2 regions of the Rhizobium sp. NZLR11 genome follow, and region 1 is predicted to be linked to the other one. Evidence: predicted binding sites of a transcription regulator. Region 1 holds the regulator's gene; the other holds the start of a gene.

Region 1 (4,588 bases):
GCGATGATATCGGTGATTGCAGTCATGGGTTCTTCCTGCTCGGTGGGTGATCAATCGTTCGAAGCCTGTCATAATCGAAGGCGTGCAAATTACAATGGCGCATTGCGACACCCTCGACCTGCATGTCTGAACGTCGCTATAGCACGAACATGTCAGGCTTTTGACTGTCAGCCCTTGGCGACAGCATCGAAGGCGAGCAGCTTTTCCAAAAGCCGCGGCATGTCTTTGAGATAGACCATGTTCGGGCCGTCGGACGGTGCGTTGTCGGGGTCCTGATGGGTTTCGACGAACACGCCGGCGATACCGGTCGCCACCGCTGCGCGCGCCAGCGTTTCCACGAATTCCCGCTGACCACCGGAGGAATCGCCCTGCCCGCCCGGCTGCGCCACGGAATGCGTTGCATCGAAAACAACCGGCGCGCCCATCGACGCCATGATCGGCAGCGAGCGCATGTCGGAGACCAAAGTGTTATAACCGAAGGAGGCGCCGCGTTCGCACAGGAGCACGTTCGGATTGCCGCTGGCATTGAGCTTCTTCAGGACGTTTTTCATATCCCAGGGAGCGAGGAACTGGCCCTTCTTGACATTGACGGCGCGGCCGGTCTCGGCGGCGGCGATCAGAAGGTCGGTCTGGCGGCAGAGGAAAGCCGGGATCTGCAGGACATCGACCACTTTTGCCACCGCGGCGCATTGCTCGGCGGTGTGGACGTCGGTCAGGACGGGAAAACCGAACTCCTTCTTCAGGTCGGCGAAGATCTGCATGCCCTTTTCAAGCCCGATGCCGCGTTCGGCAGAGAGCGAGGTGCGGTTTGCCTTATCGAAGGAGCTCTTGTAGACGAGACCGATGCCGAGTTTGGCGCAAAGCTCCTTCAGTGTGCCGGCAACCATGAAGGCGTGGTCGCGGCTCTCCATCTGGCAAGGGCCGGCAATCAGCGACAGGCGGCCGGTATTGGAAAATGTGACCTGGCCTGCGCCCTCGCCGATCCTGACTTCGGAATTCGTATCAGTGCTCATCGTGTTTCCTCGAAGGCGAAGAGCGTGCCCTGCCCGGGCGCGGGCTTCACCAGAATGCGATTGTTCTTGCGCGTGTAGGTCACTCCGTTAGCAGCCAAATGCGCTTCTGTCACGGCAAGATCGGTGACGGTAAAGAGGATAGCCCGGCCGCGCAGGCCGCGGTCGGCGGATGCGACGGCGATCTCGAAATAGGCCTCCAGCCCTTCCGGCGTCATCAGGCTGATTTTCGCATTCGGCGCCGCGATATTAACGCCGAAACCGGTTTTCTCGACGGCCGATTGCGCCGTTGCAAGGCTGACGAAGGCGGCGAATGCAGAGGGGTCCGGCGCGCAAAGCGCGATCTCGGCAATGCCGGTGACGCCATTGGCATGCGTCTCTAGCGCACCGCGATCGGCCGGCAGAGGATTGATGCGCTCAACACAGAAGAGGAAGAAATCCGGCGCGCGCAACTCAGCGGCAAAGGCCAGCTTGAAGCCGGCCATGGTCTCGGAACCGTCCGGCATTTTCATCGGCCGGCTGAACTGCAGCATGTCGCCGGCGCTCGATCCGCTGCCGACGAAGCTCCGATGAGCGCGGCCGGCATCCCCGGTGCCGAACGCCACCGCCGAAAGCCCCTCCTCGCCACAGCGGAAGCGGAAGGCCCGATTGCGGGCGGTGAAGACATTGCCTTGCCGCGCCGATGCCTCGCTCTCCTCGCGGCTGGCGATACCGAGCGGCTCCAGATAGGTCTTGTCGGCAAAGAAGACGCAGGCATTCTCCGTTCCGAAGGGATGGCGGGCATCGGCGGCAACGGTGAAGCCAAGCTTGCCGAGCCTTTCGCGCGCCAGGTCGATATTGACAACGGGCAGCACGACATGATCCAGCGGGTGCGGTTTGGCCGAGTGCTCGTTCATGATATCCCTCCCTGAAACGCCAAGAGGGTGCGACAGCGCCACCTTCAATGCAAGACATGTGCGCCAATCCGGCGAATGAAAATAAAAAACTCAACGAGTTGGCGGCAAGTTTTACGGAAATTTAGCTACTTGCGGAACACATATGGAACATATAGTGTTCTGTTCTGGATTTGTTTCAATCAAGGGGTCACACGTCGATGCTCACGCGCAAACAACAGGAGCTCCTGCTTTTCATTCATGAGCGCATGAAGGAATCCGGCATTCCGCCCTCTTTCGACGAAATGAAGGATGCCCTGGATCTGGCCTCGAAATCCGGCATTCATCGTTTGATCACAGCGCTTGAAGAGCGTGGCTTCATTCGCCGCCTACCGAACCGCGCCCGGGCGCTCGAGGTCATCAAGCTTCCGGAGGCCTACAGCCCGAGCATCCAGCCCCGGCGCGGCTTTTCGCCAAGCGTCATCGAGGGCAGCCTCGGCAAGCCGCAGCCGGTCGCCGCCGCCGCTCCTGCAAAACCGGTCGCCGATAACGGCAACTCCGTCTCCGTGCCGGTCATGGGCCGGATCGCTGCCGGCGTTCCGATCTCGGCGATCCAGAATAACACCCACGACATCGTCGTTCCCGCAGACATGCTCGGCTCCGGCGAACATTATGCGCTGGAGGTCAAGGGCGATTCGATGATCGACGCCGGCATCTTCGACGGCGACACGGTAATCATCCGCAACGGCAGCACCGCAAGTCCCGGCGACATTGTCGTTGCCCTGGTCGATGACGAAGAAGCGACGCTCAAACGTTTCCGCCGCAAGGGCGCCTCGATCGCGCTGGAGGCTGCCAATCCGGCTTATGAGACCCGGATTTTCGGGCCGGACCGCGTCAAGGTGCAGGGCAAGCTCGTCGGCCTCATTCGCCGCTATCACTGACATTGGAGAGGCCGGATTCGGCAAAACTGTTGCTGCGCCAGTCATAGGCGCGATGGCGCTTCCATGGGCGCGACAGGGTTTCGAATGCGGTCACGACCTCCAGGCCGGCATCGGCGAAGCGCAGCTCGACGGAGCCAGTCCTGCGCAGCGTCTCACCGGTAAAGAGCGTCGCTCCTGATCGGCAGCTGTTGAACCGCAGGCGGACCGACGTCACGACGATATCCGCCGCGTCGCAAGCCGGACCGAGATAGGCAGCGTTGTCGATGACGGCAACCACATGACCATTGCCGAGCCTTGATGTGCACCAGGCCTTTTTGACGCAGGAAAAGCGGTTTGCTTCACCACCGGCGACAGCCGCCCGCATCGCCGCCCTCGCTTCATTCTGCTGATCGCGGGAAAGCCTGACGCGGCGGTCGTCTCCCTCCGGCGGGACAGCGGGACCATCCAGCATTTTCGGCGGGAAATGCGTCGGCAGGACAAGTGCTCTCTGCCACTGATCGAAGATGAAATCCGGCGGGTTTTCGCGGTTGGAAGCGATTGCCGCAGCCGCGACCACTGCGACGAGACTGCCATCCTCCGAAATCACCAGATCCGGCGCCCGGGGAAGCGGCAGAAGCAGCACGCCGAGCGTAGAGACGGCGATAATCGATGTGCCGATATGGCGCAGCCGGGTGCGCAGCAGCGTCAGCAGCAGAAAGCCGGCCACGGCGACAGCGAAATACCAAGCCGGCAAGCGGCCGATGCCGATATCACCGCCCCAACCGGACACCGTTTTGGCGACCGCAATCACCAGGTCGAGGCCGAGGCCGACCACCTTCCAGAGCGGAACGTCCAGACCGAACGGCATGAGCAACATCGCCAGCAGCCCGGCCGGCATGACGATGAAGGAGATGATCGGCATCGTCGCGAGATTTGCCGGCAGCCCGTAAGCGGTCAGGCGATGAAAATGTTCGATCGAAAACAGCGCCGTGGAAAAACCGCCGATCAGCGAGGTCAGGAAGACGCCGCCGAAGAAGCCGGCGACGGCAACGACCGGTCGGAAGACCGGCAGTTTCAGCAAGGCGTTTTCGCGGACGCGCCGGTCCTTCCACAGTTGATAACCCGATACGAGTGCCAATGTCGCGGCAAAGGACATCTGGAAGCTCGGGCCCAAGACTTCGGACGGCGAAATGGCGATGATGACGAGCGCCGAGAGAACGACATTGCGCAGGCTGATCGACGGCCGGTCGAAGAAGACGGCGACCAGCATGATCGCCATCATGATGAAGGCACGTTCGGCCGAGACCCCGAAGCCGGAAATCAGGTAGTAGGCGGTGACGGCGCTGAGCGCGCCGGCGGCGGCGATCTTCTTTGTCGGATAGGCCTGAGCGACGCCCGGAAAAAGGCTGAGCAGCATCCGGAAGCCGACGAAGAAGATGCCGGCCGACAGCGCCATGTTGAGGCCGGAGATCGCGACAATATGAGCAAGGCCGGACTGGCGCAGCGCCTCCGTCGTCGCATTCGAGATGGCGCGTCGCTCGTCGGTCACCAAAGCAGCGGCAAAAGCGCCGGTGTCGCCGGGCAGGATCGATCGTATGCGGTCGCCAATGCTACTGCGCAGGCGGTAAAGCCATTCCAGCAGAGCTGCCGATGTCGATCTGGCAGCCTGCGGACCCGCCTCCAGATCCTTCTCTGGCGCACCGTAGAAGAAGCCGTTGGCGCCGATGCCATCGAAATAGGCACCGAAGGAGAAGTCGTTGAGCTCGGGAAGTGCGGGGCCTGCCGG
Region 2 (4,588 bases), on a different contig from region 1:
TCGCCCCGACATGGGTGCCGCCGCAGAGTTCGATCGAATAGGACCTGCCGGCCTTGGCGCCACGCATACCCTCGCCCATCGCCACGACGCGCACCTCGTCGCCGTATTTTTCGCCGAACAGCGCCATCGCGCCTTCGGCGATTGCATCGTCGACGCTCATCAGCCGGGTTGTAACAGGCGAATTCTGCAGCACGATTTCGTTTGCCATATCCTCGACGATCTTCAGCACTTCGGCCGACATCGGCTTCGGATGCGAAACGTCGAAACGCAGACGCTCAGGCGCGACCAGCGAACCCTTCTGCGCCACATGGGTACCGAGCACCTCGCGCAGCGCCTCATGCAGCAGATGCGTTGCCGAGTGGTTGGCACGCAGCCGCGAGCGTCGGGCGTGATCGACGGTCAGAACAACCGCGTCGCCGGTCTTGAATGCACCTTCGACGACGGCACCGAAATGCACGAAGAGGCCTTCGCCCCTCTTCTGCGTGTCTGATATCTCGATCTTGCCGTGGTCGGACGAGATGACGCCGGTATCGCCCATCTGACCACCGGATTCGCCATAGAACGGCGTCTGGCTGACGACGATCTGCACCTTATCGCCGGCCTTGGCTTCTTCAGCGACGGCGCCGTCCTTGACGATCGCCTGCACCACACCTTCAGCGGTTTCGGTATCGTAACCCAGGAATTCGCTTGCGCCGTGCTTTTCCCTGAGCTCGAACCAGATGGTTTCGGTTGCCTTCTCGCCGGAACCGGCCCAGTGCGAGCGGGCTTCGGCCTTCTGGCGTTGCATGGCATCGGTGAAGCCGGAGATATCGACGCCGATCTCGCGAGCGCGCAGCGCATCCTGCGTCAGGTCGAGCGGGAAGCCGTAGGTGTCGTAGAGCTTGAAGGCGGTCTCGCCATCCAGCATGTCGCCCTTGCCGAGATCGGTGGTCGCATCCGACAGCAACGACAGGCCACGCTCCAACGTCTTGCGGAAACGGCCTTCTTCGAGTTTCAGCGTCTCCGAGATCAGCGCTTCGGCACGCACCAGTTCCGGATAAGCGCGGCCCATCTCCTGCACCAGCGTCGGCAGCAGCTTGTACATCAGAGGCTCGCGGGCACCGAGCAGTTCGGCATGGCGCATGGCGCGGCGCATGATGCGGCGAAGCACATAGCCGCGACCTTCATTCGACGGCAGCACGCCATCGGCGATCAGGAAAGCCGAGGAGCGCAAGTGGTCGGCGATGACGCGATGGCTGGCGCTCCCCTCCGCCTTGACGCCCATCGTCTCTTCGATAGTACCGATCAGCGTGCGGAACAGGTCCGTGTCAAAGACGCTCTGGACGCCCTGCAGAATGCAGGCCATGCGCTCCAGACCCAAGCCGGTATCGATCGACGGACGCGGCAGCGGGTTGCGAACGCCAGGCTCCGTCTGCTCGAACTGCATGAAAACGAGGTTCCAGAATTCCAGGAACCGGTCGCCATCTTCTTCCGGCGAACCGGGAGGGCCTCCCCAGACGTTCTCGCCTTGGTCAATGAAGATTTCCGAGCAGGGGCCGCAGGGGCCGGTATCGCCCATCTGCCAGAAATTGTCAGAGGTGGGGATGCGGATGATCTTGTCGTCGGAGAATCCGGCAATCTTCTTCCACAGCGTCGCAGCTTCTTCGTCTTCGGAATAGACAGTCACCAGCAGGCGATGTTTCGGCAGATCGAAACCTTCGGTGACGAGCTTCCAGGCAAGCTCGATCGCATTCTCTTTGAAATAGTCGCCAAACGAGAAGTTGCCGAGCATTTCGAAAAAGGTCAGGTGCCGGGCCGTATAACCAACATTGTCGAGGTCGTTATGCTTGCCGCCGGCGCGCACGCATTTCTGCGACGTTGTCGCAGTCGAATAAGGGCGCTTCTCAAGGCCGGTGAAGACGTTCTTGAACTGCACCATACCGGCATTGGTGAACATCAGCGTCGGGTCGTTGCGCGGCACGAGCGGGCTCGACGAGACGATCTCATGACCGTTCTTCTTGAAATAGTCGAGGAATGTCGACCGGATATCGTTCACACCGCTCATGCTATGCCCTTCAATGCTGCCCGAGGCAGGTAAATCTAAATCCATCGGCTTTTAACGTTCGCCTCCGCCACTGTCCAGCAGACAAACAAAACCGGCCGCATTCTGATCAGGGAATGCAGCCGGTTTGGATTTTCTAAAGGACTGGCAGAAAAACTGATCGCGAGATCACATCTCCGCGGCAGCATCACTGTCATCGGGATCCGGTCCGCCGTTCTGCAGGAAGCGGTCGGCGATCAGGCCGGCATTCTGGCGCAGCGACAGCTCGATTTCGCGAGCGAGATCCGGATTGTCGCGCAGGAAGGTCTTGGCGTTTTCGCGGCCTTGGCCGAGACGCTGGCTGTTATAGGAGAACCAGGCACCCGACTTCTCGACGATGCCGGCCTTGACGCCGAGATCGACCAATTCGCCGGTCTTGGAAACGCCCTCGCCATACATGATGTCGAACTCGACCTGCTTGAAGGGCGGCGCCATCTTGTTCTTGACGACCTTCACGCGGGTCTGGTTGCCGATCACCTCTTCGCGCTCCTTGACCGCGCCGATGCGGCGGATGTCGAGGCGCACGGAGGCATAGAACTTCAGCGCATTGCCGCCGGTCGTCGTTTCCGGCGAACCGAACATGACGCCGATCTTCATGCGGATCTGGTTGATGAAGATCACCATGGTGTTCGACTTGGAAATCGAAGCGGTGAGCTTGCGCAGCGCCTGGCTCATCAGGCGCGCCTGCAGGCCGGGTAGGCTGTCGCCCATCTCGCCTTCGATTTCGGCGCGCGGCGTCAGTGCAGCGACCGAGTCGATGACAAGAACGTCGACGGCGCCGGAGCGCACCAGCGTATCGGTGATTTCGAGCGCCTGCTCACCGGTATCGGGCTGCGAGATCAGAAGGTTCTGCAGATCGACGCCAAGCTTGCGGGCATAGACGGGATCGAGCGCATGTTCGGCATCGACGAAGGCGCAGATGCCGCCCTTCTTCTGCGCTTCGGCAATGGTCTGCAGTGCAAGCGTTGTCTTACCCGAGCTTTCCGGCCCGTAAATTTCGATGATGCGGCCCCTCGGCAGACCACCGACGCCAAGTGCAATATCGAGGCCAAGCGAGCCGGTCGAGATCGTCTCGATCTCGACAACATTCTCGTTGGAGCCGAGTTTCATGATCGAGCCCTTGCCGAACGACCGCTCTATCTGTGAGAGTGCCGCTTCAAGCGCCTTGCTTTTGTCCACCGATTTGTCCTCTACCAGCCGCAATGAATTCTGAGACATCCGATCCACCTTTAGGTTATTGAAGCCGCCCAAGCAATGTTGAGTTTGTACCCTGTTTGTTCCATTCTCGCAATAGGCGATCAAACAATTGAAAGAAAAAGGTAAAACGGCCCGTGTTCTATTTTTGTTTTATCGATGCAAAGCAACGGCTTAGACCTGAAATGCCAACACGCGCCCATCAGAATGCATCGCATCGATTCGCTTTTTCGGCATTGGGAGAGCGACTGAAATGAACAGAAAGATTCTCGTTCTCGGTGGTGCCCATATCGATAGACGCGGCCGCATCTTGGGCGAGACGGCGCCTGGCGCCAGCAATCCCGGGACCTGGTTCGAAGAGCCGGGCGGCGGCGGCTTCAATGCGGCGCGCAATCTCGCAAGGCTTGGTTTTCAGGTGACGATGATCTCGCCGCGCGGCGGCGATCCGATGGGCGAGATGGTCGGCGAAGCCGCCGATTTCGCCGGCATCGACGACCGGCCTTTCGTCTTCCTCGACCGCAAGACGCCGAGCTATACGGCGATCATTGAGAAGGACGGCAATCTGGTGATCGCCCTTGCCGACATGGATCTCTACCGCTTCTTCGTGCCGCGGCGTCTCTCCATCCGCTGGGTGCGCGAGGCCTTCGCCGTCCATGATCTCATTCTTTTCGACGCCAACCTGCCGGAGGAGACGATCGCGGCGATCGTTGCCAAGGCGCAGTCCCTGGCAAAGCCGGTCGCAGCGATCGCCATTTCGCCCGCAAAGGTCGTCAGGCTGAAACCCTGTATCGGGGATATCGACTACCTGTTCCTGAACGAGGCCGAGGCCGCCGCCCTTGCCGGGCAACAGCCGGAAGACGCTGCCGGCTGGCCGCCGCTTCTGAACGCGATCGGCATCAGGAACGCCGTCGTCACCCGCGGCCGCCGCGAGCTCGTCGCTCTTTGCGAGGGCCGCGCCGTGACGCTGCAGCCGCCGATCGCCGACACTGTCGCCGATGTCACCGGTGCCGGCGATTCTCTTGCAGCCGGCACGCTCGCCGCCTTGATGGACGGCCTGCCGCTCGAGGAGGCCGTCCGCCACGGCACCGCGGCCGCCACGCTGACCGTGCAGTCGCGGCACGCCGTCAACGAAAATCTGACGCCGGATCTCTTGAATGCGGCGCTTGCCCTTGTTCCCAAGGTCAGAATTCTGCATTGAAACGACGAAATTAAATAGTTGAGTGTGATCTCGTCCGAAACCGCTGAGACTTTCGGCATCATGCTCCATCGACGACAGGACAAATCATGACCAAGCCCATCTCGCCTCTTCTGCCG

What was found. Region 1 encodes LexA, which represses DNA repair genes until DNA is damaged. Its sites were predicted from a motif close to TGTTCNNNNTGTGTTCNG; they were not measured.
Region 2: recA (recombinase RecA) is a predicted target of LexA. The motif match lies at 3,413-3,430, and genes of this name have one in related genera.

Annotation. Positions count from the first base shown of each region.
Region 1 covers NZ_JABDWD010000022.1:40,465-45,052, reverse strand. The annotation lists gene eno (phosphopyruvate hydratase) at 1-26, opposite strand, end outside; gene kdsA (3-deoxy-8-phosphooctulonate synthase) at 168-1,013, opposite strand; gene HJB83_RS28240 (VOC family protein) at 1,010-1,906, opposite strand; gene lexA (transcriptional repressor LexA) at 2,104-2,823, shown strand; gene HJB83_RS28230 (ComEC/Rec2 family competence protein) at 2,804-4,588, opposite strand, start outside.
Region 2 covers NZ_JABDWD010000032.1:47,652-52,239, reverse strand. The annotation lists gene alaS (alanine--tRNA ligase) at 1-2,044, opposite strand, end outside; gene recA (recombinase RecA) at 2,210-3,298, opposite strand; gene HJB83_RS31800 (carbohydrate kinase family protein) at 3,528-4,472, shown strand; gene HJB83_RS31795 (pseudouridine-5'-phosphate glycosidase) at 4,559-4,588, shown strand, end outside.